DNA from 4 places in the Mesorhizobium sp. M1D.F.Ca.ET.043.01.1.1 genome. Region 2 is predicted to be linked to each of the others. Evidence: riboswitches for the same ligand, from Rfam matches in the RefSeq annotation. Region 2 holds a riboswitch; each other region holds the start of a gene.

What was found. Region 2 has a riboswitch for cobalamin ahead of EJ067_RS29355 (CbtB domain-containing protein). Riboswitches for the same ligand answer to the same signal wherever they lie in the genome.
Region 1: linked by a shared signal. The riboswitch ahead of EJ067_RS02330 (ABC transporter ATP-binding protein) and the one ahead of EJ067_RS29355 (CbtB domain-containing protein) in region 2 are both predicted to bind cobalamin.
Region 3: linked by a shared signal. The riboswitch ahead of bluB (5,6-dimethylbenzimidazole synthase) and the one ahead of EJ067_RS29355 (CbtB domain-containing protein) in region 2 are both predicted to bind cobalamin.
Region 4: linked by a shared signal. The riboswitch ahead of metE (5-methyltetrahydropteroyltriglutamate--homocysteine S-methyltransferase) and the one ahead of EJ067_RS29355 (CbtB domain-containing protein) in region 2 are both predicted to bind cobalamin.

The regions. Positions count from the first base shown of each region.
Region 1 covers NZ_CP034444.1:468,060-475,362, forward strand. Annotated here, with positions in the region: gene EJ067_RS02315 (phosphatidate cytidylyltransferase) at 1-808, shown strand, start outside; gene EJ067_RS02320 (iron ABC transporter permease) at 820-1,806, opposite strand; gene EJ067_RS02325 (ABC transporter substrate-binding protein) at 1,837-2,784, opposite strand; gene EJ067_RS02330 (ABC transporter ATP-binding protein) at 2,826-3,614, opposite strand; cobalamin riboswitch at 3,821-4,027, opposite strand; gene EJ067_RS02340 (efflux RND transporter periplasmic adaptor subunit) at 4,337-5,476, shown strand; gene EJ067_RS02345 (FAD-dependent monooxygenase) at 5,479-7,047, shown strand; gene EJ067_RS02350 (efflux RND transporter permease subunit) at 7,164-7,303, shown strand, end outside.
Region 2 covers NZ_CP034444.1:6,128,400-6,135,702, reverse strand. Annotated here, with positions in the region: gene cbiB (adenosylcobinamide-phosphate synthase CbiB) at 1-837, shown strand, start outside; gene cobO (cob(I)yrinic acid a,c-diamide adenosyltransferase) at 834-1,448, opposite strand; gene cobU (bifunctional adenosylcobinamide kinase/adenosylcobinamide-phosphate guanylyltransferase) at 1,450-1,971, opposite strand; gene EJ067_RS29360 (CbtA family protein) at 1,964-2,755, opposite strand; gene EJ067_RS29355 (CbtB domain-containing protein) at 2,771-2,950, opposite strand; cobalamin riboswitch at 2,987-3,186, opposite strand; gene EJ067_RS29350 (gamma-glutamylcyclotransferase) at 3,258-3,944, opposite strand; gene EJ067_RS29345 (MFS transporter) at 4,141-5,340, opposite strand; gene EJ067_RS29340 (DUF1624 domain-containing protein) at 5,564-6,565, shown strand; gene EJ067_RS29335 (isoprenylcysteine carboxylmethyltransferase family protein) at 6,562-7,038, shown strand; gene EJ067_RS29330 (HXXEE domain-containing protein) at 7,050-7,303, opposite strand, start outside.
Region 3 covers NZ_CP034444.1:1,313,730-1,321,032, reverse strand. Annotated here, with positions in the region: gene ribB (3,4-dihydroxy-2-butanone-4-phosphate synthase) at 1-889, shown strand, start outside; gene EJ067_RS06720 (MFS transporter) at 998-2,215, opposite strand; gene EJ067_RS06715 (TetR/AcrR family transcriptional regulator) at 2,336-2,944, shown strand; gene EJ067_RS06710 (hypothetical protein) at 3,163-4,143, shown strand; gene bluB (5,6-dimethylbenzimidazole synthase) at 4,168-4,905, opposite strand; cobalamin riboswitch at 4,948-5,126, opposite strand; gene EJ067_RS06700 (histone deacetylase family protein) at 5,241-6,167, shown strand; gene EJ067_RS06695 (exodeoxyribonuclease VII small subunit) at 6,171-6,422, shown strand; gene EJ067_RS06690 (DUF2277 domain-containing protein) at 6,487-6,753, shown strand; gene EJ067_RS06685 (pirin family protein) at 6,763-7,303, shown strand, end outside.
Region 4 covers NZ_CP034444.1:2,144,606-2,151,908, forward strand. Annotated here, with positions in the region: gene EJ067_RS10620 (NAD-dependent succinate-semialdehyde dehydrogenase) at 1-1,158, shown strand, start outside; gene EJ067_RS10625 (HAD-IIA family hydrolase) at 1,647-2,420, shown strand; cobalamin riboswitch at 3,176-3,376, shown strand; gene metE (5-methyltetrahydropteroyltriglutamate--homocysteine S-methyltransferase) at 3,466-5,820, shown strand; gene EJ067_RS10635 (DUF982 domain-containing protein) at 6,549-6,797, opposite strand; gene EJ067_RS10640 (DUF982 domain-containing protein) at 7,063-7,303, opposite strand, start outside.

The DNA of each region.
Region 1 (7,303 bases), 1.5 Mb from region 2:
GCGCATCAACGCCTGGTGGGTGATGGTGGCGCTGATGACGGTCGCCTTCTTCTTCGGCCGCTACGGCATGACCATCCTTTTCGCGCTGATCTCGTTCGCGGCGCTGCGCGAGTTCGTGACGCTGACGCACAGCCGCCGCAGCGACCACTGGGTGCTGCTCGGCATGTTCGGCATCGTCATCCCGGTCCAGTACTGGCTGGTGTGGACGGCCTGGTACGGACTGTTCGTGATCTTCATCCCGGTCTACTGCTTCCTGCTGATGCCGGCGATCACGGCGCTTCATGGCGATACCGAGCGCTTCCTCGAGCGCATCGCCGCGCAGCAATGGGCGATCATGATCTCGGTCTATTGCGTCAGCCATGTTCCTGCCCTGCTGACGCTCAACGTGCCGGGTTTCGAAGGCCGCAATCTTCTGCTCATCGCCTTCCTGATCATCGTCGTGCAGGGCAGCGACGTGCTGCAGTACATCTTCGGCAAGCTGTTCGGGAAACACCGCTTCTCGCCGACCGTCTCGCCGTCGAAAACCTGGGAGGGGCTGATCGGCGGGCTGGTCGCCTCCAGCCTGCTCGGCGCGTTGCTCTCCTTCATCACGCCGTTTTCGCCGCTGCAGGCCTCGACGGTCGCCTTCGTCGCCTGCACGATGGGGTTCCTCGGCGGGCTCGTGGCGTCGGCGATCAAGCGCGACCAGGGCGTCAAGGACTGGGGCCACCTGATCGAGGGCCATGGCGGCATGCTCGACCGCACCGATAGCCTCGTCTTCGCCGCGCCGATCTTCTTCCACATCGTGCGCTATTTCTGGACGGTTTGATCGCCGGCGAACTAAAGGCGGTTGCGCATCAGCATGGTGACGACGAAGAAGGCGCCGAGCGAGCTGGTGATGATGCCGATCGGCAGTTCCTGCGGCGGCAGCAGCGTGCGGGCCAAGAGATCGCTGGCCAGGAGCAGGATCGCGCCGAACAGCGCGCAGATCGCTATCAGCGGCCGATGCAGCGGACCGGCCAGCGGCCGGCCGAGATGCGGGATCATCAGGCCGACGAAGCCGATGACGCCGGCCACCGCCACCAGAATCGCGGTGGCCAGAGCCGCGATGAGGAATGTCGTGCGGCGCATCCTCGCCACCGGCACGCCGAGGCTTTCGGCGGCGCTTTCGCCGGCGAGGAAGGCATCGAAGCGGCGGTGGTTCCAGAGCCCATAGGCGAGAATGATGCCAGCGCCGAGCGCCGCCAGGCCGATATTGTCCCAGCGGGCGAGACCCAGCCCGCCCATGGTCCAGAACAGCACCGAATGGGCGGCGCGCTGGTCGCCGGCGAAGACGAGATAGTTGGTCAGCGCGGTGAACATGAAGGAAACGGCGAGGCCGGCGAGGATCAGCCGCTCGGGTCCCTGCCCCCTCACCCGCGACACGAGCAGAAGCACGATTGCCGCTGCCAGTATGCCGCCGGTGAAGGCGGCAAGGGGAAGTGTCCAGATGCCGAAGCTGTCGCCGAAGACGGTGATGACGGAGACCGCGCCGGCGGCGGCGCCCGAGGAGAGGCCGAACAGGAACGGATCGGCGAGATCGTTGCGGGTCACCGTCTGCAGCAGCGCGCCGACGATGCCGAGGCCGGCGCCGACAGCAATCGCCAGCAACGCGCGCGGCAGCCTGAGGTCGACGACGATGCTGCCGACCGGACCGGATACCTGGTTCCCGTCCAGCCCCATCGCATGTGCCAGCGCGCGCACGACCTCGTGCAACGGGATGAGCGTCGAGCCGTAGGCGATCGAAAGCAGCACGAGCGCTGCGAGCAGCACCGCGCCCAGCGACATTGTAAGAACGAACGATCCGTATCGCAAAGGTCAGAACGCTTCCGGATACATGGCCCTGGCGATCTTGCCGATCGCCTCGATGTTGGCGGGTCCGGGCGTCAGCTCGGCGTAACGCAGCGCAACGAAGCGCTTGTTCTTCACCGCGTCGGTTTCCTTCATCGCCGAATGTGCCTCGAGGAAATCGAGCAGCTTCCGGTAGCCGCCGCCGTCCTGGTAGTCGAGCAGGATGAGGAATTGCGGATTGCGCGACGCGACCGTCTCCCAGTCGGTATTGCCCCAGCTCGTGTCCATGTCGGCCATGATGTTTTCCCCGCCCGCGGCGGCGATCATGGCGTTGGGGATGGCGAACTTGCCAGCGGTGAAGGGCTTGTCCTCGCCGGAGTCATAGAGGAACACGCGCGCGCCCTTATGGTCGCCCACCTTGGCGGTGATGCCGGCCAGCTCGGCCTTCCAGCCGACGACCAGCTTTTGCGCCTGCGCGTCCTTGCCGAAGATCTTGCCGAGCTTCTCGACGTCGCCAAAGAGCAGGTCCATCGAAGCGGCGGGCCGGTTCTTGTCGAGATGGACGCAGCTCTCGGTCAGTACCAGTGTCTTGATGCCGTGCGGGGCAAGCGTGTCGGGCGTGACCTCGCCGCCCGGCTTCATGCCGTAATACCAGCCGGCGAAGAAGAAGTCCGGCTGCGCGGCTACAAGGTTTTCCAGCGTCGGGTATTTCGGCGCCAGCTCGGGGATCGAGCCCTGCTCGGCCTTGAATTCGGGGCCAACCTTGTACCAGCCGGTGATGCCGGTGAGCCCGACGATCGACGGCTGCAGCTTCAGCGCGAACGCCATCTCGGCCATGTTGAGGTCCTGGATGACGGCGCGCTTCGGCGGCGCGTCGAAGGTGAGCGGCTTGCCGCAGCTGTCGACGGTCACCGGGAAGGCGAAGGCGGCCGAGGCGACAAAAGAGAGGGCAAGCGACAAAGCGAGGCGTTTCACGGGATGGTGCTCCTTGATTGGGTTGGATTGTCTGGATTGGCTCAGGACGGGGCTGAAGCGCGGGCGGGAAGCTCGAAGACGGTGAGCTCGCGGTCCTCGGTCGGGTGCTGGAGGCGCAGCACATCGATGCCGAACACCTCACGGATGAGCGGCTGCGCCAGCGCCTCGCGCGGCGGCGCCAGCGCGTGCAGCCGGGCGTTGCTCATCACCGCGACGCGGGTGGCGAAGGGCGCCACCAGGGCGAGATCGTGCAGCACGGCGACAACGGTCATGCCGAAGCCGGCGACAAGGTCGAGCAACTCGCCGCGGGCGCGCGGATCGAGGTGGTTGGTCGGCTCGTCGAGGAACAGGATTTTCGGCTCCTGCGCGATGGCGCGGGCGAGCTGCGCGCGCTGGCGCTCGCCGCCGGACAGCGAGCCTACTGTGCGCGCGAGCAGCCGCAGCAATCCGGTCCGGCGCAAAGCCTCGACGACGATGTCGCGATCGTCGTGGCGGCGCCTCAAGCCCGCATGTGGGACGCGGCCAAGCTCGACATAGTCGATGAGCGCGAGCCGCGGATCCGGCTGGTCCGTCTGGCCGACGACGGCGATGCTGAGCGCCCGCTCGGCGGCGGTGATCCGGTCCAGCCGGCGTCCGGCAAGGCGCACCTCGCCGCGGCTCGGCGGCAGCGCCCCGCACAGCATGCGCAGCAGCGTCGTCTTGCCGGCGCCGTTAGGGCCGATGATGGCGAGACGTTCGCCGCCGGTCAGCGACAGGCTGACATCGTCGACCAGCGTCCGGCCGTTGGCCGTCGCGCCGAGGCCACGGGCTTCGAGAAGCTGCGCGGTCATAGGCGGCCCCCCCGATGATCGGAGAGAGCTTCGCTGCGCATTTCTTGCGTCGCCGGATCACAGCAAAGCGTGCACACGAAAATGCGGTGGATGCGATCGATGGAGCCGTCCAACATTCCGTCACTTTCCAAAAACGGCGACGGAAGGATGCCGGACGAGCCGGCCGACAGGACCGGTGCCCGCGTCTCCTCCCGGCACACCCCGTCCGGTCAACTCGTGTCGATGGCAGGTCTCCTGGCTCGCGGGTCGCCGCGCCATCCGCCTTCCCAGCCTTGCCGGCCAGTGGCATTCCGGATGGAGCTCGCCGCTCACAGTTGCGGGGGCAGCCACGGCCTCGACCCTGAGCGGATCTCACCGTGTTCCCTTTTCACCCCTCGCCTTGCGGCTCGGGGACCATGACACCGCCATCGTAGGTTGTCCGCGCGCGAGTCGCAACGGACTTCTGCGCGACCTGATCACCCCGTGAAATTCCCAATTTGCAGCTCGATATGTAATAACGTTACATATGCTCGAAGGCCCTATGTCAATCCCTTTCCGGCACTGCCTCAGCCAAACATCGGAAAATTCTCAGAAACCGTTCGGGATTTTCCGGGCCGGAAACCGCAAGAAGATCGGGCTGGCGAAAGACAGGCCGCAAACGCCCGATCCCTCTCTCCAGCCGATATATTTCCCGGTCGCCGCATCCTCCCCGCGCGAACGCAACCTTGGTCGTGGAGACAAGCATGATTGCCGCACTCTCTGATAACAAGGCGCTGAGGCGTCGCCTTGTCGCCGGCTCGATCGCCGTCCTCGCCTGCGGCGCGGCCCTGGTCTGGCACGGCGCAAGAAGCGAAGCCTCGAACGCCACCCCGGCCGCCCCGGAGACGAAGCTCGTCAAGGCCATAGCAGTCGCTCCGATGCTCGGCGCGGACACCCGAACCGCCGTCGGCGAGATACGCCCGAGGCTTGAAAGCGACCTAGGCTTCCGCGTATCCGGCAAGCTGCTCGAACGCATCGCCGAGGTCGGCGCGACGGTGAGGAAGGGCGAGGTGCTCGCCCGCATCGACGATCAGGACTATCGCAACCGGCTCGCCAGCGCCGAGGCCGATGTCGCGGCGGCGCAGGCCGTGCTTGTCGAGGCAAGTGCCGCCGAGGCCCGCATCGGCGCGCTGCTCGCCAAAGGTTTCACGACACGGGCCAACTATGACGCGACGCTGAAGAATCTGCGCTCGGCGCAGGCCAAGCTCAAGTCGGCGAACATCGCCTTCGAGATGGCCAAGGACCAGCTCGGCTATACCGAGCTGCACGCGGAATTCGACGGCATCGTCACCGCGAGCGGCGCCGAAGCCGGCCTGTCCGTCAATGTCGGGCAGATGGTGGTCCGCGTCGCCGATCCGCAGAGCCGCGACGCCGTGTTCTCGATCGCCGAAGCCGCCTTCGCCAACACGCCCGATACGAAGCGGCCGCCAAAGGTGACCGTCTCGCTGCTCAGCAATCCGGCGATCACCGCGGCCGGCACCATCCGCGAGATCGCGCCGATGGCCGATGCCGCCACCCGCACTTTCCAGGTGAAGGTCTCGATCGAGAATGCGCCCGACGAAATGCGCTTCGGCGCCAGCGTTTCCGGCCGCGCCGAGGTCGCCGGCGCGCCGGTCGTGGTGCTGCCAGGCAGCGCGCTGTTCGACAAGGATGGCAAGCCGGCGGTGTGGATCGTGGCGCCCTCGTCGGCCGTCGAGCTCAAGCCGGTCACGGTTGCCCGATACGAGACCGACCGCATCGTCGTCAGCGACGGGCTCAGCAAAGGCGATCTGGTCGTCACCGCCGGCGTAAACCGGCTGCGGGAACACGAAAAAGTCCGTATCGTTGAGGGAGAAGGAAAATGACCATGTCCAAGACAAAGGTCCTCATCGCCGGCGCCGGTCCGACCGGACTGACGCTCGCGCTCTGGCTGACCAGGCTCGGTGTCCCGGTCCGCATCTTCGACAAGGCTGACGGTCCGGGCGAAACCTCGCGGGCGCTTGCCGTCCAGGCGCGCACGCTGGAGTTCCACCACCAGATCGGCATCGTCGACGATGTCCTTGCAGCAGGCATCCGGCTGGAGCGGCTTACCATACATACGCCGGCCGGCGTCGCTGCCAGGCTGCCGCTGTCCGACTTCGGCCGCGGCATCAGCCCCTTTTCCTTCGCCTTCGCCTTGCCGCAGGACATCCACGAGCGTGTGCTGATCACGCATCTGCAGCGCGCCGGCGTCGAGGTCGAGCGCGGCACCGAGCTCGTCGCCTTCCAGGACGAGGGCGATGCGGTCATCGCCACGCTGAGCAAGGATGGCCGCACCGAAACCGTCAGCGCCGCCTATCTCGCCGGTAGCGACGGCGCCCGCAGCACCGTTCGGCATGGGCTCAATATCGGCTTTCCCGGCGGCACCTACGAGCAGGCTTTCTACGTCGCCGACGTCAAGGGCACCGGCGAAGTCACCCACAACGGCATGGACGTCACCATCAGCACCTATGGCTTCGCCATCGCCATGCCGGTCAGGCAGTCGGGGTCGCTCCGCCTCATCGGCATCGTGCCGAAGGCGCATGAGGCCGACGAGACGATCAGCTTCGAGGCGATCCGCGCCGATATCGAGCGCGACACCGGCGTCAAGGTCCACGAAGTCAACTGGTTCTCGACCTACCGCGTCCACCATCGCGTCGCCGAGCGCTTCCGCGTCGGCCGCGTGTTCCTCGTCGGCGATGCCGGCCATATCCACAGCCCGGCCGGCGGCCAGGGCATGAACACCGGGATGGGCGACGCAGTGAACCTCGCCTGGAAGCTTGCAGCGGTGGTACAGGGCCGGGCCGACCCGCGCCTGCTCGACAGCTATGAGCCCGAGCGCATCGCCTTTGCGCGCAAGCTGATCGAGAGCACCGACACCGCTTTCCGCTTCATCACCAGCCGCTCGCGGCTCATCGGCCTGTTCCGGCGCTATCTTATGCCGAAGATCATGAATGTCGCACTGCATACATCGTTCGGCTCGCGCGCCTTCTTCGGACTGATCTCGCAGGCGGCGATCCAGTACCGGGCCGGGCCGATCAGCTCGGGCACGGCGGGCAAGCTGAACGGCGGCGACCGGCTGCCCTACGTCGCCCATGCAAATGGCGACAATTTCGAGCCGCTGCGCTCGCTCGATTGGCAGGTTCATGTCTATGGCGAGGCCAACTGCGATTTCCGGGCGATGCTTGCGCCGAGCGGCATCCCGATCCACGCCTTCGCCTGGACAGACGCAGCCGGGAAAGCCGGCCTGCAGCGTGACGCCGCCTATCTGGTGAGGCCCGACGGCCATGTCGCGCTTGCCTCCACGGTCCAGGAGGCAGCCGCCTTCCAGCGCTATCTCGCCGGCCTCGCCATCAGGCCGAGGCTTGCGGAGCGCGCGCCCTACCGAGTGCCGGGCACTATGCACAGCCTGGCCTGACTTTCCGGCGCCCGCCACGCGGCGGGCGCTGACCGAACCCCGACCGTCACTTGTTTTGGCCAGCCGGCAGCCGCCGGCGGAACGCGCCTTTGCGCGCGCTGAGAGGGATTTGCATCATGACCAGCTTCAATCTTTCCGAATGGGCGCTGCGCCACCGCAGCTTCATCGTCTATCTGATGATCGCTGCCGCACTTGCCGGGCTTTACGCCTATCGTGGCCTCGGCCGCGAGGAGGACCCCCCCTTCACCATCAAGAC
Region 2 (7,303 bases):
GAATTGCGTCGCCGTCGCGGCGTCCAGGCGCTTCTCGTCATCCTGCTGGTGCCCGCCGCCATCGGCCTGACGCTGCATGTGCTGCTCTGGCTGATCTTCCCCTCCGGCCTGGTTATCGCGGCCATACTCGGATCTTCGCTGCTATCGCAGAAGAGCTTGGCGGAGCATGTCGAGGATGTTGCCGACGCGCTGGAGACCGGTGGCCTGACGCTCGGCCGCATCGCCGTCTCGCGCATCGTCGGCCGCGATCCGGAAAAGCTCGACAAGGCAGGCATCGCCCGTGCCGCGATCGAAAGCCTGGCCGAGAATTTCTCCGACGGCATCGTCGCGCCCGCCTTCTGGACCGGCATCGGCGGGCTGGCCGGGGGGGCTGCGTACAAGGCCGCCAACACCGCCGATTCGATGATCGGTCATCGTACGCCCAAACACGAGGCCTTCGGTCGCGCCGCCGCGCGATTCGACGATCTGATCAACCTGCCGGCCTCGCGGCTCACCGGCCTGCTGATCGTGCTCGCGGCCTTCCTGGTCAAGGGCGCCGATCCTCGCAACGCCTGGCAGGTCATGCGGCGCGACGCGAAGAAACACCGTTCGCCCAATGCCGGCTGGCCGGAAGCCGCCATGGCCGGCGCGCTGGGATTGTCCCTGGCCGGGCCGCGCAGCTATGGCGGCGAGATGGTCGAGGACGCCTTCATGGGCGAAGGCGGCCGGCGCGAGGCCGAGAGCACCGACATCAGGCAGGCGTTGAAACTCTACCGGATCGCCGACGGGCTGTTGATCGCTCTGTTCGGGGTTCTGTCGGCGGTCGTGATCTACCTGACCATTTTGATCAGCGGCTAGAACTCGATCCCCTGCTGCGCCTTCACGCCCGCCGAGAAATGGTGCTTGGTCAGCCCCATCTCGGTGACGAGATCCGCCGCCTCGACGAGCGGTGGCTTGGCGTTGCGGCCGGTGACGACGACATGCAAATCCTCGCGACGCGCCTTCAGCGCCGCAACCACCTTCTCGAGATCGAGATAGTCATAGCGCAGCGCGATGTTGAGCTCGTCGAGCACGACGAGGCTGATCGAAGGATCGGCCATCAGCTCCAGTGCCTTCGCCCACGCGGCCTCGGCGGCGGCAATGTCGCGCTTCAGGTCCTGGGTCTCCCAGGTGAAGCCCTCGCCCATCGCATGCCACACCACGCGATCGCCGAAAGCGGCGAAGGCGTTCTTCTCGCCGGTGTGCCATTTGCCCTTGATGAACTGGACGACGCCGACGCGCTTGCCGTAGCCGAGCATCCTGAGCGCCAGGCCAAAGGCGGCGGTGGTCTTGCCCTTGCCCGGCCCGGTGTTGACGATCAGCAGTCCCTTCTCGATCGTCTTGCCGGCCACCTCGGCATCCTGCACCGCCTTGCGCTTGGCCATCTTGGCGCGATGGCGCTCGGCATCCTTATCGTCGATTTCGGCCATGTCACTTCACCTTGAGCGGCAGCCCCGCCACCATCATCAGCACGCTGTCGGCGACGGCCGCGACCTGCTGGTTGAGCCGGCCGGCGGCGTCGCGGAACCGGCGCGCCAGCGCATTGTCCGGCACGATGCCGAGCCCGACCTCGTTCGCCACCACGAACCAGGGCCCGCGCGGCCGCGACAGCACATCCGAGAGCCGCCGGCACTCGGCCTCGAGATCATGGTCCGCCAGCATATGATTGGTCAGCCACAATGTCAGGCAATCGATCAGCACCGGCTGGTGATCGGGCAAAGCCTCAATCGCGCCGGTGAGGTCGAGAGGCGCATCGACGGTCGCCCAGCCTTCGCCGCGCCGCGCGCGATGGAGCGCGATGCGTTCGCGCATCTCGTCGTCATAGGCTTGCGCGGTGGCGATATAGGCCCAGGGCGACGGGCTTGCCGTGACCAGGGTTTCGGCATGCGCGCTCTTGCCGGAGCGCGCGCCGCCGATGATGAAGGTCAGCCGACCTTCGGCGCGATCAGGCAAAGCTGCCGCGCAGGCTGGTCGCCGCGCCGGCGAAGCGGCCGCGCACCACGCCGACAACTGCGCCCAGCACCAGCCAGAACACCAGGTCGGTGAGCGTCACGGCAACCACGAACTGATGGTGCAGCCCTTCCGGAATTGCCGTCTCGAAGCTGTCTGGCTGCGGCGCGCCGACGATATGCGGAGCAACGATCAACGCGACGCCGAGGATCGCCAGCGGCAGCGACTTGCGAAAGGCGATCAGGCCAAGTCCGGCGGCGGTCGCAGCCACAGTCGAGATCCACCAGATCTGGCGCGGCAGGAGCTCGGCCGCCGGCATCGCCGGCAGTTCGGGCGGCAGGCCGAGGCCGGGCGCCAAAGTGAACACGGCAAAACCGGCAAGGCCCCAGAATACTCCCTGACGCCAATTGCCGATGCCACCGGCAAACTCCGAGACCGCGACCAGGATCAGCGCGAAACCGATGCCGGTGACGATGTTGGCGACGACGTTGAAGGCGAAGCGCTCGAAGCCGTCGGCCGGCGCCCAGCCTTCGTCCTCGGCCGGAGCTGCCGCGTCGGCAGGCGCTGGAGCCGCGCTGCTCATCGCCGCCGGCGCGGCCGAACTCATCGCATTGTTGTCGGTGGTTGTGGCGGCATGGTCGTGGTGATGGCCGCCGCCTGCCTTTTCATACACTTCCGCCTTGAGGATCAGCGGCACGGTCGCATAGGCCTGCATGCAGGCGAGCGCGATGCCCGCCACGAGCCCCGCGATCGCCGCGATGAACACGACGTTGCGAAACAGATTCATGGTGTAAGGCCTTCCTCAGTGGCAGGGAAACGCCATCGAATGGCGATAGTCGTGCGCAGCGTTGTGGACCGCATCGATATGCGAAAAGCCGACAAAGCCGACGACGAAAATGCCGAGCAGCGCGGCCAGAGCCAGCTGCATGACGCGCGACTGCGAGGAGACGGAGGCGCCGAGAGAGACGGAAGCGGTATTCATGTCTTGTCCTTTCGCCCTCCACCCGAGGGCATCGAAGTCAACTTTCCCGTCGCCGGCAGGTCTCCTGGCTCGCGGATCCGCGCCCTTCCCCACCTTCCCGAGGAAAAATCCCCAGTGGTCTATGGAGAGGACTACCGCACACAGTTGCGGGGGCAGCCACGGCTTTGGGCAGGAAATTCACCCTCACCGCATTCCCTCTTGGCTCCAAAAACGGAACCGACGACGGCACCGACTATAGGCAGAATCGCTGCAGGCGGCAAACCAATTTCCGTCATCGCCAAACGCGATTGCGCCATGGATTCGCATGCTAGGAAGCGGCGATTCTTTCAGCGACAAGCTGCTGCAGCCGCCACAGATGGGCGTCGTGAATGCCGCGCGCTTCGAGATTCTTGACGGTGTTGTAGAGATAGTCGGCGCCTGAACCCCAATGGCCGCAGGACGTCGCCAGCCTTTCCACCACCTCGCTTTCGCCGAGCGGGCCGGCATAGGTGGTGCCCTTGCGATTGATGACGAAGGCGAGCGCTTTCAACGGCCCCTTGTCGGTTGCAAGCTGCAGCAGGCGGGGGTGGTAGCTGGTTGGCTTCAGCGTCATCTCGCGGCGGAAAAGCTTGTCCAGAGCCCGCCGGCGGTCGCCACCGTTCAGGCGGAATGCTACGCCCTTGCATTGGCCGCCACGATCCAGCGCCATCATCAGGCCCGGACTCTGTTTGGTACCGCGCCAGCGGGTCATCTTCATGCAGAAAGAGCGATGCCAGCCGCGCGCCACGGCGACGCGCTCCTCGACATGCTCGATCTCGGGTTTCCAGATCAGCGAGCCATAGCCGAACAGCCAGAGCGGCTCGCTAGCTGGGAGTTCCGCTTCCAGGATGTCCAGCATCGCATCGTAGTCGGCGTCATCCAGATGCGCGGCGTTAGGATCGGGCCCGGTGTCTTCGACGATGCGAAAGCAACGAGCTACCAGTTCCTCGGTAAGCGACATCGTTCTTGCAGACATGCTTTGCGGCCCTCGCCAGCCGGCAGGCGCCGGCATCGGCAAGCGACCTTAAGGGCGGTCCCCGGACACCACAATGGCCCCGCAATTCACAACGGCCTGGTCCGGGGTGCCGGCTGTCGGGAGCGGGGGAACAGCCGATGCAGCCGGATCCAAGTGGGCGGGCAGGCGCGATGCAGCGTACCAGCCCGCTCGCTGATCAAAACGACTTCGGCAGATAGCGCCAGGTGAAGAAGCCGCAGAAGGCGGCCAGTATGCCGAGCGTGACGAAGACCGAGCCGAGGCCGAAGAAGGTGAGCACCACCGAATAGACCAGCGGCGGTGTCAGCTCGGAGAAGTCGAGATAGGTGCGGTAGACCGCCGCCATCTGCGCCCGCTCATAGGAACGGACCGAGCGCATGAAGGCGGTCGAGCCCAGCGCGTCGAGCGCAATCGTAAAGAGCGCGCCGCAGAGCAGGAACGCGGCCGTGAGCAGCGGCGCGGCTTGGCCGACGCCGCCCGCGGCAAAAAGCATTGCCGCCATGGCGAAATAGGCGAAGGTCATGGTGCGTCTGCCACCGAAGCGCTTGCCCGCCCTGCCCCAGAAGATCGCCATGAACAGCAGCGCATTGCCTGCCGACACCAGCAGCCCGCCGGCAAGCTTGCCCTCGCCGGTGATCACCATGAAAAGCGGGCCATAGACGAAGAAGGTCGTCCAGAAGCAGGAGCGGCCGAAGGCGATCAGCCAGGCGAGCCTGAGCCGCGGCTGCGCGATGAAGCGGCCGATATTGGCAAGCGGATTGGCCGGACGGCTCTTGCCGGGGCGGATCGACGGGTTATCGCCCAGCCGGTAGGTCCAGAACAGCGCAAGCAGCGCCAGCGCAAACGCCACGACCGCGCCATGCGCGGCATAGATGCCGAATCGGGTATAGAGGAAGATGCCCAGCGTCGGCCCGCCGGTCCAGGCGAACATCGACCACGCCATGCGCAGCGATTCCGCCTGCATGAAGTCGGCCTTGCGGATGTGGTCCATGATGTAGAGGTTGAGCGTGATCGACAGCGCGCTCGCCCCCATGACACGGCAAAGCATGCCGGCGAGCTGCCCCGGCAGCGTGTGGGTGACGAAGAACACCGAGCCGATCGCCAGCATCAGGCAGCCGGCCGTATAGACCCAGCGCCGCGCGAAGCGGCGGATCAGCATCGGCATGAACAATGTCACCGAAAGCCCGAGCAGCGACACGACGGTGTAGAGGATCGAGACGATCTGCTCGCTGTGCAGGATTTCGTAAGCCTGGATCGGGATGACGCTCGAGATCGTGGCGCGGGCAAACGATTCGACCGCGTAGAGCGAGGCGAAGGTGCGCGCATCGGCGGGCCTCAGGGCCGGAAGCCAGATCGGATGGCGCACATGGGTGGACATCGGCCCTCCGAAAGTGAATCGCCCGCCAATCTGGCCGGACCAGTGGCGGACCGGTAGCAGGAAATCGACTCCGAGAAGCCGAAAAGCGAAGCCGGTCAAAGGCTTTCCGCCGCTGGCCTAAAGCGGCTTGCCATGCCGCCGGAATGGCAGCCGCCGATCCGCCCTCTGTTGTTGGCCAGAACCGTGATAGTCGTTTGGCACGACTGAATCGGAATGCGAGATGATGAGCCTTCAAACGACGAGCGAAGCCGCTCAGGACGCGCCGAAACACAGCCGCATCGTCGCCTTCGATATCCTGCGCGGAATCGCGCTGATCGCGATGGCGAGCTACCACTTCACCTGGGATCTCGAGAATTTCGGCTACACCACGCCGGGGCTAACCGCTTTCGGCTGGTGGAAGCTCTACGCGCGCTGCATCGCCTCGACCTTCCTGTTCCTGGTCGGCGTCAGCCTGTTCCTGGCGCATGGCCGCCAGATCCGCTGGCCGAGCTTCTGGAAGCGTTTTGCCATGGTCGCCGTGGCGGCGATCGCCATCTCGGCCATCACCTACATCGCGACGCCGGACGGCTTCATCTTCTTCGGCATCCTGCACGAGATCGCGCTGGCGAGCCTGCTCGGCCTTGCCTTCCTCAGGCTGCCGGCACTGCTGACGGCGATCGTCGCGGCAGCCGTGATTGCAGCACCCTACTATCTGCGATCGGAAGTCTTCGACCATCCGGCGCTGTGGTGGGTCGGATTGTCGGCGACCAACCCGCGCTCCAACGACTATGTGCCGCTGTTTCCATGGTTCGGCGCGGTGCTCGCAGGCATCGCGGTCGTCAAGCTCGCTTCAGCCTCCGGTCTTCTCGCCCGGCTGGGAACCTGGATGCCCGGCCGCTGGTCGAATCCGCTGACCTTCATCGGCCGGCACAGCCTCGCCTTCTACCTCATCCATCAGCCGCTGCTGTTCGGCTCGGTCTGGCTGCTTTCGCAGGCCATGCCCGCCACGCCGCAGGACAAGGACGCCGGCTTCCTGCCGGCTTGCCAGGCGCAGTGTGAACAGCAGCAGGACACGAAGTTCTGTTCCAGCTATTGTGGCTGCATGCTCGACACGCTGAAGGGCGAAGGATCTCTCGACAAGCTCTACAGCAACGACCAGTCCGAGATCTGGAAATCGCATCTTGCCGATCTCGCCAGCACCTGCACCGCAGCGACCGAAAGCAAGATGGAGGGAGGGCAACAATGACCGGCACCCAGCCGAAGCATGGGTTCATCCCCTGGCCGCCTGTGATCTATGTCGCGGCGATCGCACTCAGCGTCGTGCTTGGCATGTTCTACCCGCTGCCCTGGATCGGCGACATCTTCGGCGACATCCTGGTCGGCGCCGGCTGGGTGGCGCTCTTCGGCGTCGCGGCGCTCTGGGTCACGGCGATCCGCGCCATGGTGCGCGCCAGGACGACGCTCAATCCTAATGCCGAGCCCGATCATCTGGTGACGTCAGGCCCCTTCGGCATCACCCGCAACCCGATGTATCTCGCCAACACGCTGCTGTTGATCGGCGTCTCCTTCATCACCGGCATCGCCTGGTTCCTGCTCTTTGCCTTCCTCGCCGCCTTCGCGACGCAGAAGATGGCGATCGAGAAGGAGGAAAAGATGCTGGCGGCGAAGTTCGGCAAGAAATATCGGGACTATGCAAAAAGGGTGCGGCGCTGGATCTGAGCCTGGCAAAATCAGCCCGCCGTTCGGCGTGACGCTTTTGCGGTGTCGGGCCACAGTTTCCGGCCGAGACAGAACAGCGCTGGGATCGACAGCACAATCGCCAGCACGACGGCCGGCCCCGCCAACGCAAAACGCATCGACGAAATATACCCCTCTTCAAACGCCTGACGCAGCAGGGCGACGGTGACCGGCAGGTTCAAGGCAAGAGCGGTCGCCGTGCCCGGCATGTAGCGGCGCATGACTATCGTGGCGAGGAGGTGTGGAA
Region 3 (7,303 bases), 2.3 Mb from region 2:
CCTTGCGCCGATGGTGGCGGACAATGATTCCGCCCACACCACCGCCTTCACCGTCAGCGTCGACTTCAAGCACGGCACCACGACGGGCATATCGGCCGACGACCGCACGCTCACCGTGCGAAATCTTGCCAACGGCAATGTCGGCGCCTCCGACTTCGTGCGCCCCGGTCACATCTTCCCGCTTATCGCGCGTGAGGGCGGCGTGCTGATGCGCTCGGGCCATACGGAGGCCGCTGTCGACCTCTGCAAGCTCGCCGGACTGCCGCCGGTCGGCGTCATTTCCGAACTTGTCAATGACGACGGCACCGTCAAGCGCGGGCCCGAGGTCCAGGCCTTCGCCGAACAGCATGGCCTGAAGCAGGTTTCGGTCGCCGATCTCATCGCCTACCGCCAGCGCAAGGAAACGCTGGTCGAGCGCGTCGCCTGCTCCGACATCGAAACCCCCGGCGGCAAGGCGCAGGTCTTCACCTACACGCTGCCCTGGGATTCCATGCACCATGTCGCGGTCGTCTTCGGCGATATCCGCGATGGCGAGGAGGTGCCGGTGCGCCTGCATTCGGAGGATGTCGTGACCGATGTCTTCGGCACCAGCCACCGGCTGGACCGCATCATGAAGGCAATGGGCGAGCGCAAGCGCGGCGTCATCGTCTATCTGCGCGAGGGCTCGGTGGGCGTCGCCCACCAGGAGCGCAAGCGCCCGCTGAGCGGCGAGCGTGAGGACCATGAGGAAGCGCGCCGCCGTGAGAACGAATGGCGTGAGATCGGCCTTGGCGCCCAGATCCTGAAGGATCTCGGCATTTCCTCGATCAACCTGATCGCCTCGCGTGAGCGCCACTATGTCGGCCTCGAAGGCTTCGGCATCCATATCGCCAAGACGGAAATTCTCTAGGCTGTCGAGGGACGGAAGCTCCTCCAAGCAAATCGCACGCTTACGCGATTGACTGAAGCGTCCGTGACGCAGGCGTCATCTGAAATGGATGGCTGAACGCTTCGTCACTCAACCCGACGCCATCGCTTCGTTACCGTCCACGTCGCAATCCGGTGTCGCTAGCCGGTACTGACCGGCAAGCACCGTGGCAAATGCAATCGCGCCTGCCGTGACCGACACCCAGAAGCCGTTCTGCGGTCCAAAAGCGTCGACCATCCAGCCGGCGGCGAAGGAGCCCAGCGCCATGCCGATACCGATCCCTGTCGTCACCCAGGTCACCCCTTCCGTCAGCATCGCGGCCGGCACGTGACGCTCGATCAGGCCGAAGGCGGTGATGAAGGTCGGCGAGATCGCGACGCCGCTGACGAAGACGACGAGCGCCAGCGTCGGCACCGTGTCGGCAAAGAGCAGCGGCAGCGTGGTGAGCGCAATCACTGCCACCGCTATCGCCAGTTGCCGCTGCAGCGGCGCTCTCAGGCTAAGCGCGCCGACGATGATGCCGAGCACGAAGGAGCCGAGCGCGTAGACGCCGATGACGAGGCTCGCCGCTTCGGGCTGGCCGAGCGCTTTGGTGATCGCCACCGTGGTGACCTCGGTGGTCGCGAAGGTCGCGCCGACGAAGATCAGGGCGAACGTGATGATCTGAACCGGCCGCAACCGGATCGCCGAAGCGGCCGCCCCATGTTCCGCCGGACGCACGGGTGGCTCTGTCGAACGCTGCAGCAGGAACGCCGCCGAGCCGAAGGCAAGCAGCAGCGTGCTCACCACCATGCCGGCCTCGGGGAACAGCGCGGTGCTCAAGCCCACCGACAGCGAGGCGCCGGCGACATAGACCAACTCGTCAGCCGCCGATTCGAAGGCGAAGGCCGTGTTCAACTCGGGGCGATTGCGAAAAATCTCGGTCCAGCGCGCCCTGACCAGCGCCGGAACGCTGGGCATGGCGGCCGCAAGCAGCGCGGACAGGAACAAGGTCCATACCGGCCAGTGCTGGTTGGCCGCCGCGATCAAGGCAGCGAAGGAAAGCACCGAAACGAGTGTCGTCGGCATGGCAATGCGGGTCTGGCCAAGCCGGTCCATCAGCCGCGATACCTGCGGCGACAGGAAGGCGTTGACCAGCGCGTAAGTCGCCGAGACAGCGCCGGCCAGCCAGTATTCGCCATACGTCTGCGACAGCATCGCCACGATGCCGATCGGCGACATGGCGATCGGCAGCCGAGCGATAAACGCCGCCGCGGCGAAGCCCTTCGTGCCGGGAGCCCGAAAGATTTCCGAATAGGGGTTTCGCATGATCGTGCTCCTCGACAGGGAAAGGCGCCGCAACTACATACGCCGCGTATGAATGTCAGATAGTTCATACGTCGCGTATGTCAATTGGCATACGAGACGTATGCGAATAGGGCCAGAGCCATGCATAGACGGCGCAAGGAGATGATCGCCGAGACGCGCGCCAAGCTGATCGCGGCCGCACGCCACGCCTTCGGCACGATCGGCTATGCCGAGGCTTCGATGGATGATTTCACCGCTTCGGCGGGCCTGACGCGCGGCGCACTCTATCATCATTTCGGCGACAAGAAGGGGCTCTTGCAGGCGGTGATCGCCGAGATCGACGGCGAGATGGCCGCCCGGGTGAACGAGGTGGCGTCACGGGCGCCGACCCGCTGGCAGCATTTCGTCGACGAATGCACCACCTATATCGAGATGGCGCTGGAGCCGGAGATCCAGCGCATCATGTTCCGCGACGGCCCGGCGGTGCTTGGCGATCCGGCGCAATGGCCGAACGCCAATGCCTGCACGGCGTCGATCACCGGGCATCTGACCAGCTTGCAGCGGGACGGCGTCGTCGTTCCCGATCTCGATCCCGAGACCGCTGCGCGGCTGATCAACGGCGCCAGCAGCCAGGCCGCGCAGCGCATCGCCAATTCCGAGGATCCCGAAGCGACCTCCAAGAAGGCGATAGCGGCGTTCAAGCAGCTGCTGGAAGGCTTGCTCAGGAAACCAGAGCAAACCACCGCGTAACCACGCTGCCGGTTTGTGCACCGGTTTTTGGGCCCGGCACGCCGCCGCCGCGTTGACAATGTCAGGGGCGAGCGCATCCTCTCCCGCCAATTGTCTTGCAGCGCAGCGGTTCTTCGAACGCGCAAAGGACGCTGTAACACTTTTGATTCTGCGCATGATCCTTTCCGAAAAAACGATTCCGATTTTCGGGGTCATGCGCGAGGCGGGGAGTCGGGGCTATGTGGGACTTCAGCATCGGCCGGTCGGTGTCCATCATGATGCGGACATGGCCGTTCATCGTCTTTCGCATGATCGTCTATTTCGGCATCACGCTGGCCTACATCATGGCGACCGGCACCGGCGCCAGTGTCGGCTATGGCGTTGGCCATATCTCCACCGACCCTGACGGACCGATGTCGTTTGCCTTGTGGGGCGGGGTCGTCGGCTTCGGCGTCGTCTCGATCGCCGTCTACTGGATCCGCGAATATATCCTCTATGTGCTCAAGGCCGGCCACATCGCCGTCATGGTGCATCTGATCGACGGCCACGACGTTCCGGATGGCCAGGGCCAGATCGCCTATGCGAAGGAAGTGGTGACCCAGCGCTTCGCCGAGGCCAATATCCTTTTCGTGGTCGACCAACTGGTCAAAGGCGCCATCCGCGCCATCACCGGCCTGATCGGCGGCATTGCCGCGTTCCTCCCCATTCCCGGCTTGAGCGGCCTCGTCAGCTTCATCAACACGGTCATTCGGCTGTCGCTGACCTATGTCGACGAGATCATCCTCGGCTACAACATCCGCATCAATTCGAACTCGCCTTTCGAGACCGCCAGGCAAGGCGTCGTGCTCTACGCGCAGAACGGCAAGCACATGGTCAAGAATGCCGTCTGGCTGGCGGTGATCATGTGGGGCGTGTCCTTCGTCATCTTCCTTTTGATGCTTGCCCCGGCAGCCGCCATCCTCTGGGTGATGCCCGGGCAGCTCGCCGGCTGGGCCTTCGTGCTGGCCATCGTCTTCGCCTGGGCCTTCAAGGCGGCCTTCATCGAGCCTTTCGCCATCGCTTCGCTGATGCAGGTCTATTTCGCCACCATCGAAGGCCAGGTTCCCAATCCGGAATGGGACCGGCGCCTAGCCGAGGCCTCGTCGAAGTTCAGGGAGCTTCGCGACAAGGCGCTGGGCTCCTTCGGCGGCTCGCGCTGGGATTCGCCCCGGCCTGCCTGATCGGCAGCCCCGAAGGCAACCCGATCAAGGCTTCGGCAGGTCAGCGCCGCGAAGCTTGGCAATCGCCGATTTGAGCGGCGCCTCGCCGGCGCCGCAAAAGGTCTCGCTCATCACCAGGTCGGGCAGCGGCAGGCGCCGCCCCCAGCCATGCGCCTCGAGGTCCGGCCGCGGCGCGAATTCCGAGACGCGGCCGACGCAGAGATAGGCTATCGGCGTGACATGGTCGGGGATCGACAACAGCCGCTTCAGCGCCTCGGTCTCGATGATGCTCACCCAACCGACGCCGACGCCTTCGGCGCGCGCCGCCAGCCAGAAGTTCTGTACCGCGCAGACGGTGCTGTAGAGGTCCATCTCCGGATTGTGCCAGCGCCCGAGCGGCGAATTCTGCGAGCGCTGCCGGTCGCAGGTGATGCAAAGATTGAGCGCGCTTTCGCAGATGCCCTCGAGCTTCAGCGTGCGGTAGAGCGCCTGCCGCTCCGCCTCGATCGCCGGCAGTTCCTGCTCGCGCGCGGCCAGGAACAGGTCGCGCACCTGCCGCCGTCTTGTCGCATCGCGGATGACGATGAAGTTCCACGGCTGCATGTAGCCGACCGACGGCGCATGATGGGCAGCCGTCAACAGTCGCGCCAGCACGCCATCGTCGAGATCGTCGGCAGTGAAATGGCTGCGCACGTCGCGCCGGGTGAACATCGCCCGGTAGACGGCCTCGCGCGCCAATTGGTCAAAGTCGCCGCCGCCGGTGGCGGCCATTCGTGCCTGCATCGCTTGTCCCCTTGCGATAAGCAGCCCTCCGCCTGACCATGCGGACGACCATTTCTGCCGGGCCGGTCTTCTGGCTCGGGATCGACCCGCATCCGGCGCCTTCCCGTCTAGGACAGTGGCTTTTGCCGGCGCGGTCCCCCTCACAGCGTTGGGCACGCCACGGATTTCAACCGTGTTCCCGATTCTCCCGCGTCGCGGGCACCAGGCAGCGGCAGGACTCTATAGCGAAGCGGAAGCCGCGCCAATGCCGCTTGCGCACGATCGGGCGCGATTTTCCCCAATCATTCGGCGCCGAAACATGGCTATCCGGGCGACAGGTGCCTAGATTAGGGGCCATGGCTACCCGTCTCTACACCCATCCGGTATTCCTGGAGCACCTCACGCCGCCCGGTCATCCCGAGCGTCCCGACCGTTTGCGCGCCATCGAGCGCGTGCTGGACGACGAGGCTTTCTCGGCTCTCGACCGCGTCAGGGCGCCGGAAGGCGACGAGGCAACCATCCTTTATGCCCATCCGGAAGATTTCGTCGCCCGCGTCCGCGCGGCCATTCCTGAGACCGGCATCGTCTCGATCGATGCCGACACCAGCGCCAGCCCGAAGAGCTGGCAGGCCGCGGTGACGGCGATCGGCGCCGCCAATGCGGCGATCGACGATGTCTTCGAGGGGCGCGCCGCCAATGTCTTCGTCGCCGCCCGTCCGCCCGGCCATCATGCCGAGAGGACGACGGCGATGGGCTTTTGCCTGTTCAACACCGCGGCGATCGCGGCCCGCTACGCGCAGAAGAAGCACCAGGCCGAGCGCGTCGCCATCGTCGATTGGGACGTGCATCACGGCAACGGCACGCAGGACATCTTCTGGGACGATCCGTCGGTGCTCTATTGCTCGACGCATCAGATGCCGCTTTACCCGGGCACAGGCGCCAAGAGCGAAACCGGCGCCGGCAACATCGTCAACGCGCCGCTCGCGCCGAGCACCGGCAGCGATACGTTCCGCGACGCCTTCCTGTCGCGCGTGCTGCCGTCGATCGACGCATTCAAGCCGGACCTGATCATCATTTCCGCCGGGTTCGATGCGCACCATCGCGATCCGCTGGCCGCGATCAACCTGACCGAAGACGATTTCGACTGGGCGACCGGCCAGCTTATGGAGCGCGCCGGGCGCCACAGCGGCAACCGGCTCGTCAGCCTGCTGGAGGGCGGCTACGATCTGCAGGGACTGGCATTTTCGGTCGCCGCCCATGTCGGGCGGCTGATGAAGGGATGAATTATGGCTGATGAAGCTAACGAAGACGTCAAGACGATGAGCTTCGAGCAGGCGCTCGACGCGCTGGAGAAGATCGTCGATGATCTGGAGCGCGGCGATGTCCCGCTCGATCAGTCGATCAGGATCTACGAGCGCGGCGAGGCGCTGAAAGCCCATTGCGACCGGCTGCTAAAGGCGGCCGAGGACAAGGTCGAGAAGATCAGGCTGTCGCGCGACGGCAAGCCGGTTGGAACGGAGCCGCTCGACGCCGAGTAGCGTGGAAGAGGGGCGGGGGAAGAAAAGCAGGTCGGGGGAAGAAAAGCAGGTAAGGAGTTCAAGCATGTGCCGCAACATCAAGACCCTGTTCAATTTCGATCCGCCGGCGACTGATGACGAGGTCCAAGATGCGGCGCTGCAGTTCGTGCGCAAGCTGAGCGGCTCGACCAAGCCGTCCAAGCGCAACGAGCATGCGTTTCACCACGCCGTCGAGGCGATCGCGGCAGCCGCGCGCGAGCTGCTCGACAGCCTCGAAACCACGCAGCATCCGCGCAATCGCGAGGAAGAGGCCGCTAAGGCGAAAGCCAGGTCCGCGCTCCGCTTCGCCTGAGGTCATGACATGAGCTTCTTCCCGGGAAACGACCCTGAGGCCGGCGACGCGTTTGCCTGCGACCAGATCGAGTTGATGGTCATCCCCAACGCCAAGGATATTGGCGGCTTCGAGGTTCGCCGCGCCCTGCCGACGGCGAAACGCCGGCTGGTCGGTCCCTTCATCTTCTTCGACCGCATGGGACCGGCGATCCTGCGCGCTGGCCAGGCGATCGACGTGCGCCCGCATCCGCATATCGGGCTTTCCACGGTCACCTATCTGTTCGACGGCAAGATCAGGCATCGCGATTCGCTCGGCACCGAAATGGTGATCTCACCCGGCGACGTGAACCTGATGACCGCCGGCCGCGGCATCGTTCATTCCGAGCGCACGCCCAAGGAGTTGCGTGGCGCGCCGATGTCGGTCTCTGGCCTGCAGACCTGGCTGGCCTTGCCCGACGGCAGGGAAGAGGTCGCCCCGGTGTTCGCGAATACGTCGGTGATCCGCCTGCCCGAGATCGACGCCGACGGCGTCAGCGGCCGAGTCGTCATCGGTGAATTTTCCGGGCTGC
Region 4 (7,303 bases), 3.1 Mb from region 2:
AAGCCGTTTGCCGAAGCCAAGTCGGAGGTGTCGCATGCGGCCGCGTATCTGCAATGGTACGCCGAAGAAGCCAATCGCATCTATGGCGAGACGATCCCCCCACCATCGATTGACCGTCGCATGATGGTGATCAAGCAGCCGATCGGTGTCGTGGGCACAATTACGCCATGGAATTTCCCAGCGTCGATGGTGGCGCGCAAGATCTCGCCGGCCCTGGCGGCGGGCTGCGCGATTGTGCTTAAACCCGCTGAACAGACGCCGCTCGTGGCAGGCGCAATGTTCGCCCTCGCGCATCAAGCCGGCTTTCCCGACGGCGTCATCAACCTGGTATATGCGTCCGAAGGTGACGCCGTAGGACGCGAACTCTGCTCAAATCCCAAGGTGCGAAAGATCAGCTTTACGGGCTCGACCGAGGTTGGCCGGCTGCTCATGCGCCAGTGCTCGGACCAGATCAAGAAGGTCAGCCTCGAGCTCGGCGGCAATGCCCCTTTCATTGTCTTTGATGACGCCGATATCGACGCTGCGGTTGACGGCGCGATCCAGGCGAAATTCCGCAACGCCGGTCAGACTTGCGTTTCGGCGAACCGCCTTTACGTCCAATCGAGCGTTCACGATGAGTTCGTCGAGAAGTTCGTGGACAAAGTCCGGCACTTGTCGGTTGGCGACGGCTTCGTTGCCGGAGTGGACATTGGACCGCTGATCGACATCCATGCTCTGCGCAAGATCGAGTCGCACATTGCAGATGCCGTTGCCAAGGGTGGGATTATTCGATGCGGGGCCGAACGCATCGGCAAGGATGGCACCTTCTTCAAGCCCACAGTGCTCACCGAAATTTCCAGCATCATGGCTGTTGCGCAAGAGGAGACTTTCGGGCCGCTGGCGCCGATCATTCGCTTCGAAGATGCGGATCAGGTTGTGCGTGAGGCCAACGACACGATCTACGGCCTCGCCGCCTATTTCTATGCCTCGAACCTCAAGCGTGTCTGGCGCGTTGCCGAGGCATTGGAATACGGCATGGTTGGCATCAACACGGGGCGTATGTCTTCGGAAGCGGCGCCTTTTGGCGGCATGAAGCAGTCCGGCATCGGGCGGGAGGGTTCCCGCCACGGGCTCGAAGACTACCTCGAAATGAAATACCTCTGCATGGGCGGCATCTGATCTCTATCTGGATGGACACCTCGGGCGGCGCACGATCAAACCAAAGAGATGATTCGAGCGCGGACCGCTTCGGGTCGTTTCAGTGCCCCCGCCTGCGCGCCTTAAGCTTGGATAGGTGAGCAACCTACCGTCCGCAGGTGCACCTTGCCTCCTCGCTGTAGAGGGGTTTCAACGTAGCTGGGCGTCTAGATGCATACCGCGGCACGTCTCGCCAGGCCGGTGTCTGCTGCAACTAAGAAGGCGATTGTGCATCAGGTGCGCTGAGACAGCGAAGGTAGTCAACCCGACGATGCAAGACGTCCGCACGGCGAATTGGCGCACCGAAACGTTTACGCCGCAACCTCCTTATTGCCGCACGGCCCACTGAGCCCCCTTCGCGCATCGCTCTGAATCGGTACAGTCGCCGGCATTCCCGCCTGGAGAAGATTCAGTGACACAAGACGTGCCCAGGCCGCGCATGCACGAAAGACATTGAGGGTTGAGATCCAATGATTATAGCGCATCTGCTCGACATGGACGGGGTCCTGGTCCGGGGCGGCCAACCGATTTCTGGCTCGGTCGGCTATGTTGCCGGGCTAGTCGCCAAGGGTGAGCCCTTTCAGATCTTCACCAATAACTCGCGGTTCACGCCAGAAGATCATGCCGAGCGTCTAAGAGCGGTTGGCTTCGCCGTGCAGCCAGAGCACATCTACACATCGGCGCTCGCCACCGCGCGGTTCATGGCGCTGCAAAAGCACCGATCAACTGCCTATGTTATCGGCGACCACGGTCTGGTCGAGGCCCTGCGGCAGGCAGGCTGCCGAATAACAGAGTTTGCCCCCGAATTCGTGGTCCTCGGAGACACCACGTCGTACCACTACGAGCAGATCGCAACTGGCGCTGAGCTTGTGGCGAAGGGCGCGCGCTTTCTCGCCACCAACCCGGATGCCACTGGCCCGACCGAGCGGGGCTCCCATCCGGCGTGCGGGGCTGTCGCGGCACTAATCGAGAAGGCCACCGGCCGTCAGCCCTATTTCGTCGGGAAGCCGAACCCGTTCATGATGCGCGACGCGCTCGACCGGCTGGGAGTTCGAGCTGTCGATACCATCATGGTCGGGGACCGCATGGATACCGACGTGCTCGCGGGGCTGGAATCGGGCCTGAGAACAGCCCTTGTGCTTACTGGTGTGACCAAGCTGGCAGACATAGAGCGGTTTCCATTCAGACCGGACTACGTGGTCGAGTGCCTTGCCGATCTGGGCCAAATCATAGCGAACCAATAAGCCGAACGCACCCCTACACGAAGACCGAACGCTCCTCTACGTTCCGCATGCCGGCCGTCAACCTGGGCAATGATCGGGAGGAACAGCCGGCCCGCATCCAGAAAAGAAGTGATAAGCGTGACAACTTAGTCGAAGTGCACCCATGTAGGGCAAGCAAGTTCATTGTGAGCTTCACTGCTTTGGTTCTGCACGTTCCAGCGATCGCACCGGAATTGATCCGGTGATTGGGTGCGCCCGTTGTCGGATCGTCGACGATGTCCGCAATGTCACACAATGCTTTCAGAGCGATTGCATCGTTCCTAACGATTTTCCCAGTTGGCACGACGATGCGTTCTCTGTGCAAGAGCACTGCGACGCGGCCGACCCGAGAAGGCACCACCTGATGATCACGCCGTTCCAACAATAGGGGCGCCGCCTCCAACGAGCGCCGATCAAACGGAAGCCATCGCGCTTTCATTCGTCTGGTTGTCCGGACATGACGAATTCGATTTCGGGCCAAAAGTGAGTGCACCCGATGACCCCCATGTTTGTGGAAGGCGAACGGGCACTTGCGTCGACGGCCGGCCAGTCGGCAAACACCCTGAAGCACTTCGGTGGAGCGCAGTTCGAGCGCGACGGGGCGGCGCTGAATGCCTTTCGACCGACCCGACCCTCGTAAGCGGCTTTGGGCGAAAGAGACCGATCAGCGCAAGGTGTTACTCGCATAATCACATAAACATCTCGTTATATGGTATTGACAAGGATCGAAGCGGCTGTGATTGTACGCATGTCATGGTTCTTCGCGCGGCACTGCCGTAGCGGAGCTAAGAGGGAAGCCGGTGCGATGCCGGCGCTGCCCCCGCAACTGTTAGCGGCGAGCCAAGCCCATTGATGTCACTGAGGCGAACGGCCTCGGGAAGACGGGCGGAGGCTTTGACCCGCGAGCCAGGAGACCTGCCACGACGAACAACGTCCACGGGCGGGGTGTCTGGTGGTCGCGGTAGCTCGGCTTCGTGCCGCCTATTCGCGGGTTCCTTGTCCCCCGCCCCAACCATCGGGGTATGGCATGACTGTCTCTCAACGAATTCCTGTAGCAACGCTCGGCGTGCCGCGTATCGGTCGACGGCGGGAACTGAAATTCGCGCTTGAAAACTACTGGTCCGGAAAATCTCGCGCTGCCGATCTGCTCGCGACGGCGAAGACGCTGCGTGCCGCTAGCTGGAGGGAGCAGCACGATCGCGGCGTGTCGAAAATCCCGTCCAACGATTTCTCGCTTTATGACCACGTGCTCGACACAGTCGCCATGGTCGGCGCCGTTCCGGCACGATACGCCTGGACTGACGGCGAGGTCCCACTCGATATCTATTTCGCCATGGCGCGCGGCAATCAAGGTCAGGCCGCGGATTGTGGACCTGCCGGTGACGAGCCTGCGGCCAATGGGCAGGGCCTTGCCGCGATGGAAATGACCAAATGGTTCGACACCAACTACCACTACATTGTGCCGGAACTCAGGGACGATCAGAGCTTTGCCCTCTCGTCGGCGAAACCGGTCGATCATTTCCTCGAGGCCAAGGCGCTCGGCATCCACACTCGCCCGGTCCTGCTTGGACCGGTTACCTTTCTCAAGTTGGCGAAGTCACCTGAGGAAGGTTTCAACCCTATCGCGCTCCTGCCACGGCTGCTGCCCGTCTACGAGGAACTCCTGCAGAGGCTAAAGCTCGCGGGAGCCGATTGGGTGCAGATCGATGAGCCGGCGCTCGTGCTCGATCTGATTCCCAACGAACGGGATGCGCTCCAATTCGCCTACTCCCGGCTGTCGAAAGCAGCACCCGAGTTGAAGATCATGGTCGCTACCTATTTCGGATCGCTGGGAGACAATCTCGAGACCGCAATTTCTCTGCCCGTGGCGGGACTGCACGTGGATCTCGTGCGCGCTCCAGAGCAGTTGGAGGCCGTCGGCCGGCTCGCGCAGAAGGAACTTGTGCTCTCGCTCGGGCTGATCGACGGCCGCAACGTCTGGCGCGCGAACCTGCCTGCGATATTTGACCGTATCAAGCCGATCGTCGCCGGTTGGCCGCTGGAGCGGGTGGAGATTGCCCCGTCCTGCTCGATGCTGCATGTGCCGATCGACCTGGACTTGGAGACGGCACTCGATGCGGATGTGAGGTCGTGGCTCGCCTTCGCAGCGCAAAAGACCGACGAGCTGGTCGTGCTCGCCCGTGCCCTGGCCGAAGGCCGGGACGCAGTGGCCGCCGAACTGGAGGCGTCGGCTGAGGCTGCCGCCGTTCGCGCGACATCCGCCAAGGTGCATGATCCGCTCGTCGAAGGCCGGGTCGCCAGGATCAAGGTCGGCATGACGCGCCGGAAGAGCGCATTTGCCGGCCGCTCCAAGCTTCAGGCCGACGTGTTTGGCTTGCCCCCCTTCCCCACCACGACGATCGGCTCCTTCCCGCAAACAGCCGAGATTCGCAAGGCGCGGGCAGCTCATGCCAAAGGCCAGCTGAGTTACGTCGACTATGAAGCGTTCCTGAAGAAAGAGATAAAAGCCGCCGTTCGCTGGCAAGAAGAGATCGGACTCGACGTGCTGGTCCACGGCGAATTCGAGCGCAACGACATGGTGCAATATTTCGCCGAGCAGCTCTGCGGCTTCGCCTTCACGCAACACGGGTGGGTGCAAAGCTATGGCTCGCGCTTTGTGCGACCCCCGATCATCATTGGAGATGTGTCGCGACAAAATCCGATGACACTACATTGGTGGCGATATGCCCAGTCGCTAACGCTGAAGCCGGTGAAAGGCATGCTTACCGGTCCCGTGACGATCCTCAATTGGTCCTTCGTCCGAGACGACCTTCCGCGCTCAGCCGTCTGCCGTCAGGTCGCGCTCGCCATTCGCGATGAAGTGAGCGACCTTGAAAAGGCCGGCGCTAAGATGATCCAGATCGACGAAGCCGCACTGCGCGAGGGCTTGCCGCTGCGCCAGGCCGACTGGGAGGCCTATCTCGACTGGGCCGTCGAATGCTTCCGGCTGGCTTCAACGGCCGTCGAGGATGCGACCCAGATCCACACCCATATGTGCTACTCCGAGTTCGGCGACATCGTGGACGCTATCGCCGCAATGGATGCGGATGTGATCTCCATTGAAGCCTCGCGCTCGCAGATGGAACTGCTCGATACGCTTCGAACCTTCAAGTATCCGAACGATATCGGACCTGGCGTCTATGACATTCACTCGCCGCGGGTCCCGGAAGTGGGCGAGATTTCCAACCTCATCATGCTTGCGCGCGATCGATTGTTGGATGACCAACTGTGGGTGAATCCCGACTGCGGCCTCAAAACGCGCAGATGGGAGGAGGTCCGCTCTGCCCTGGTGAACATGGTGGCTGCGGCACGCGCAATTCGGGAAAAAGCGCAAACGGCGTAGGACTCGGTGACACTTGCCGGCGGTGAGCGGCGACGCTGCACCCCGGGCGAAGTAGGTTGAGGAGGCTATCCGGCTCACCCAAAGAAATCGACCTGCCGCCGACCGAAGCGCCTCCGTAAGCTTGGTCTGGTCGGGCCTTGTTATGGCGCGGCCACGCCAGCTGTTCCGAAGGCGGGCGTTGGCGGGCGATCGAAGCAGGCCGGCCCTCAAATGAGCCGGCCAGAGATCAGACGGCTGACCCCCAGCGGTTTCGGACTACTCCGGATTTAAGCTAGTCCAATATCACTATCATCTTTCCGATGCGATCGCCGAAACCTCCGTTCCGACATCGGCGACCATCGGGAGAGGCATCGGCGATCACGCGGGGCCGGTCCAAGGGTGTTCCGGGAAACCGGATGCAGGGCTAATCTGGGGGGAGGTTCAAACGGCACTTCTGTTGACTATCGTGACAGTATCGACGCTCCGCCATCTGCAGTCGGCCAACTCTCGCTCAATGGCCCGTCTGCCTCTGTCTCCAATTACGATCGCCGCGCAGGCGAAGCCGAACGACCGCAGCTTGGCTGGCGGACCCCTTGTGTTTTGATGTTGGAAGATCCCACGCGCGACCAGGAAAGCCATTGCGGAAGTAACGGGGTTGGCTTGCTCCTGGCGGATGCCGGCAGGGATGTTCGGACCGTGGCCAACAGCGATGCGCAGAGGGCCGAAATTCATGAGCGGCGTCATAAATCTCAATCGTTGCGCAGAATGCGTGCTTCGAGCGCGGCTGCGACGAAAGCTCGTCGAGCGGCTGGCGCATGGGTCTTACCGCGTAACACCTGCAGACAGACGTCCATCGCTATTCTGCGTTTATCGGTCTCATTATGCAGATCCCGCAGCAAGATAGCGGCCGCGTCGTTGACGTCCACCACGATGCGCTCTGAGCTGCGGCGGCTGACCTGAACAACGACTGGCCTCTCAAATCTGATCAACCCGGTCATCCCCCCTCCTCCACAGCCACTATGCGGCAAACTGCCCCGGTCGTATTTCTTTACTCAGTCGAACGCGACCGATGCACCTGCACCACTGAGGCTGGCCATTCACGACCAAGCGATCGCCATGAGCTGCGTCTGGCCATAGTCAGGTTGCGTGCGATCTGCACTTTTGTAGTCGGCGGTGAGGAACTGCTTCTCATTCGCGCGGTCTAGCCGTGAAACTCGGACAATAGTGCACTGTTTGACGCGCCTTGCCAGACGTCGTCGAGGTCTACACCTGCACTTTTCCACTGCCCGATCTGCAGGCAGCAATCCACTTCATCGCCGAGGTTGGATCTTCCAATATGTCGACCCGTTTCGCAAAGCCGAAAAAGGCATTGCGAGCCGTACTTACCGGCTTGCGCCCATCGTATGCATCGTAGCATGCCCTCAGGGCGATCTCGTGGATCATGTCTCTGCGATCTTCAGGCCATTCATTGAGAAAATCGATGGCATCCGCAAGGCCGGCAATC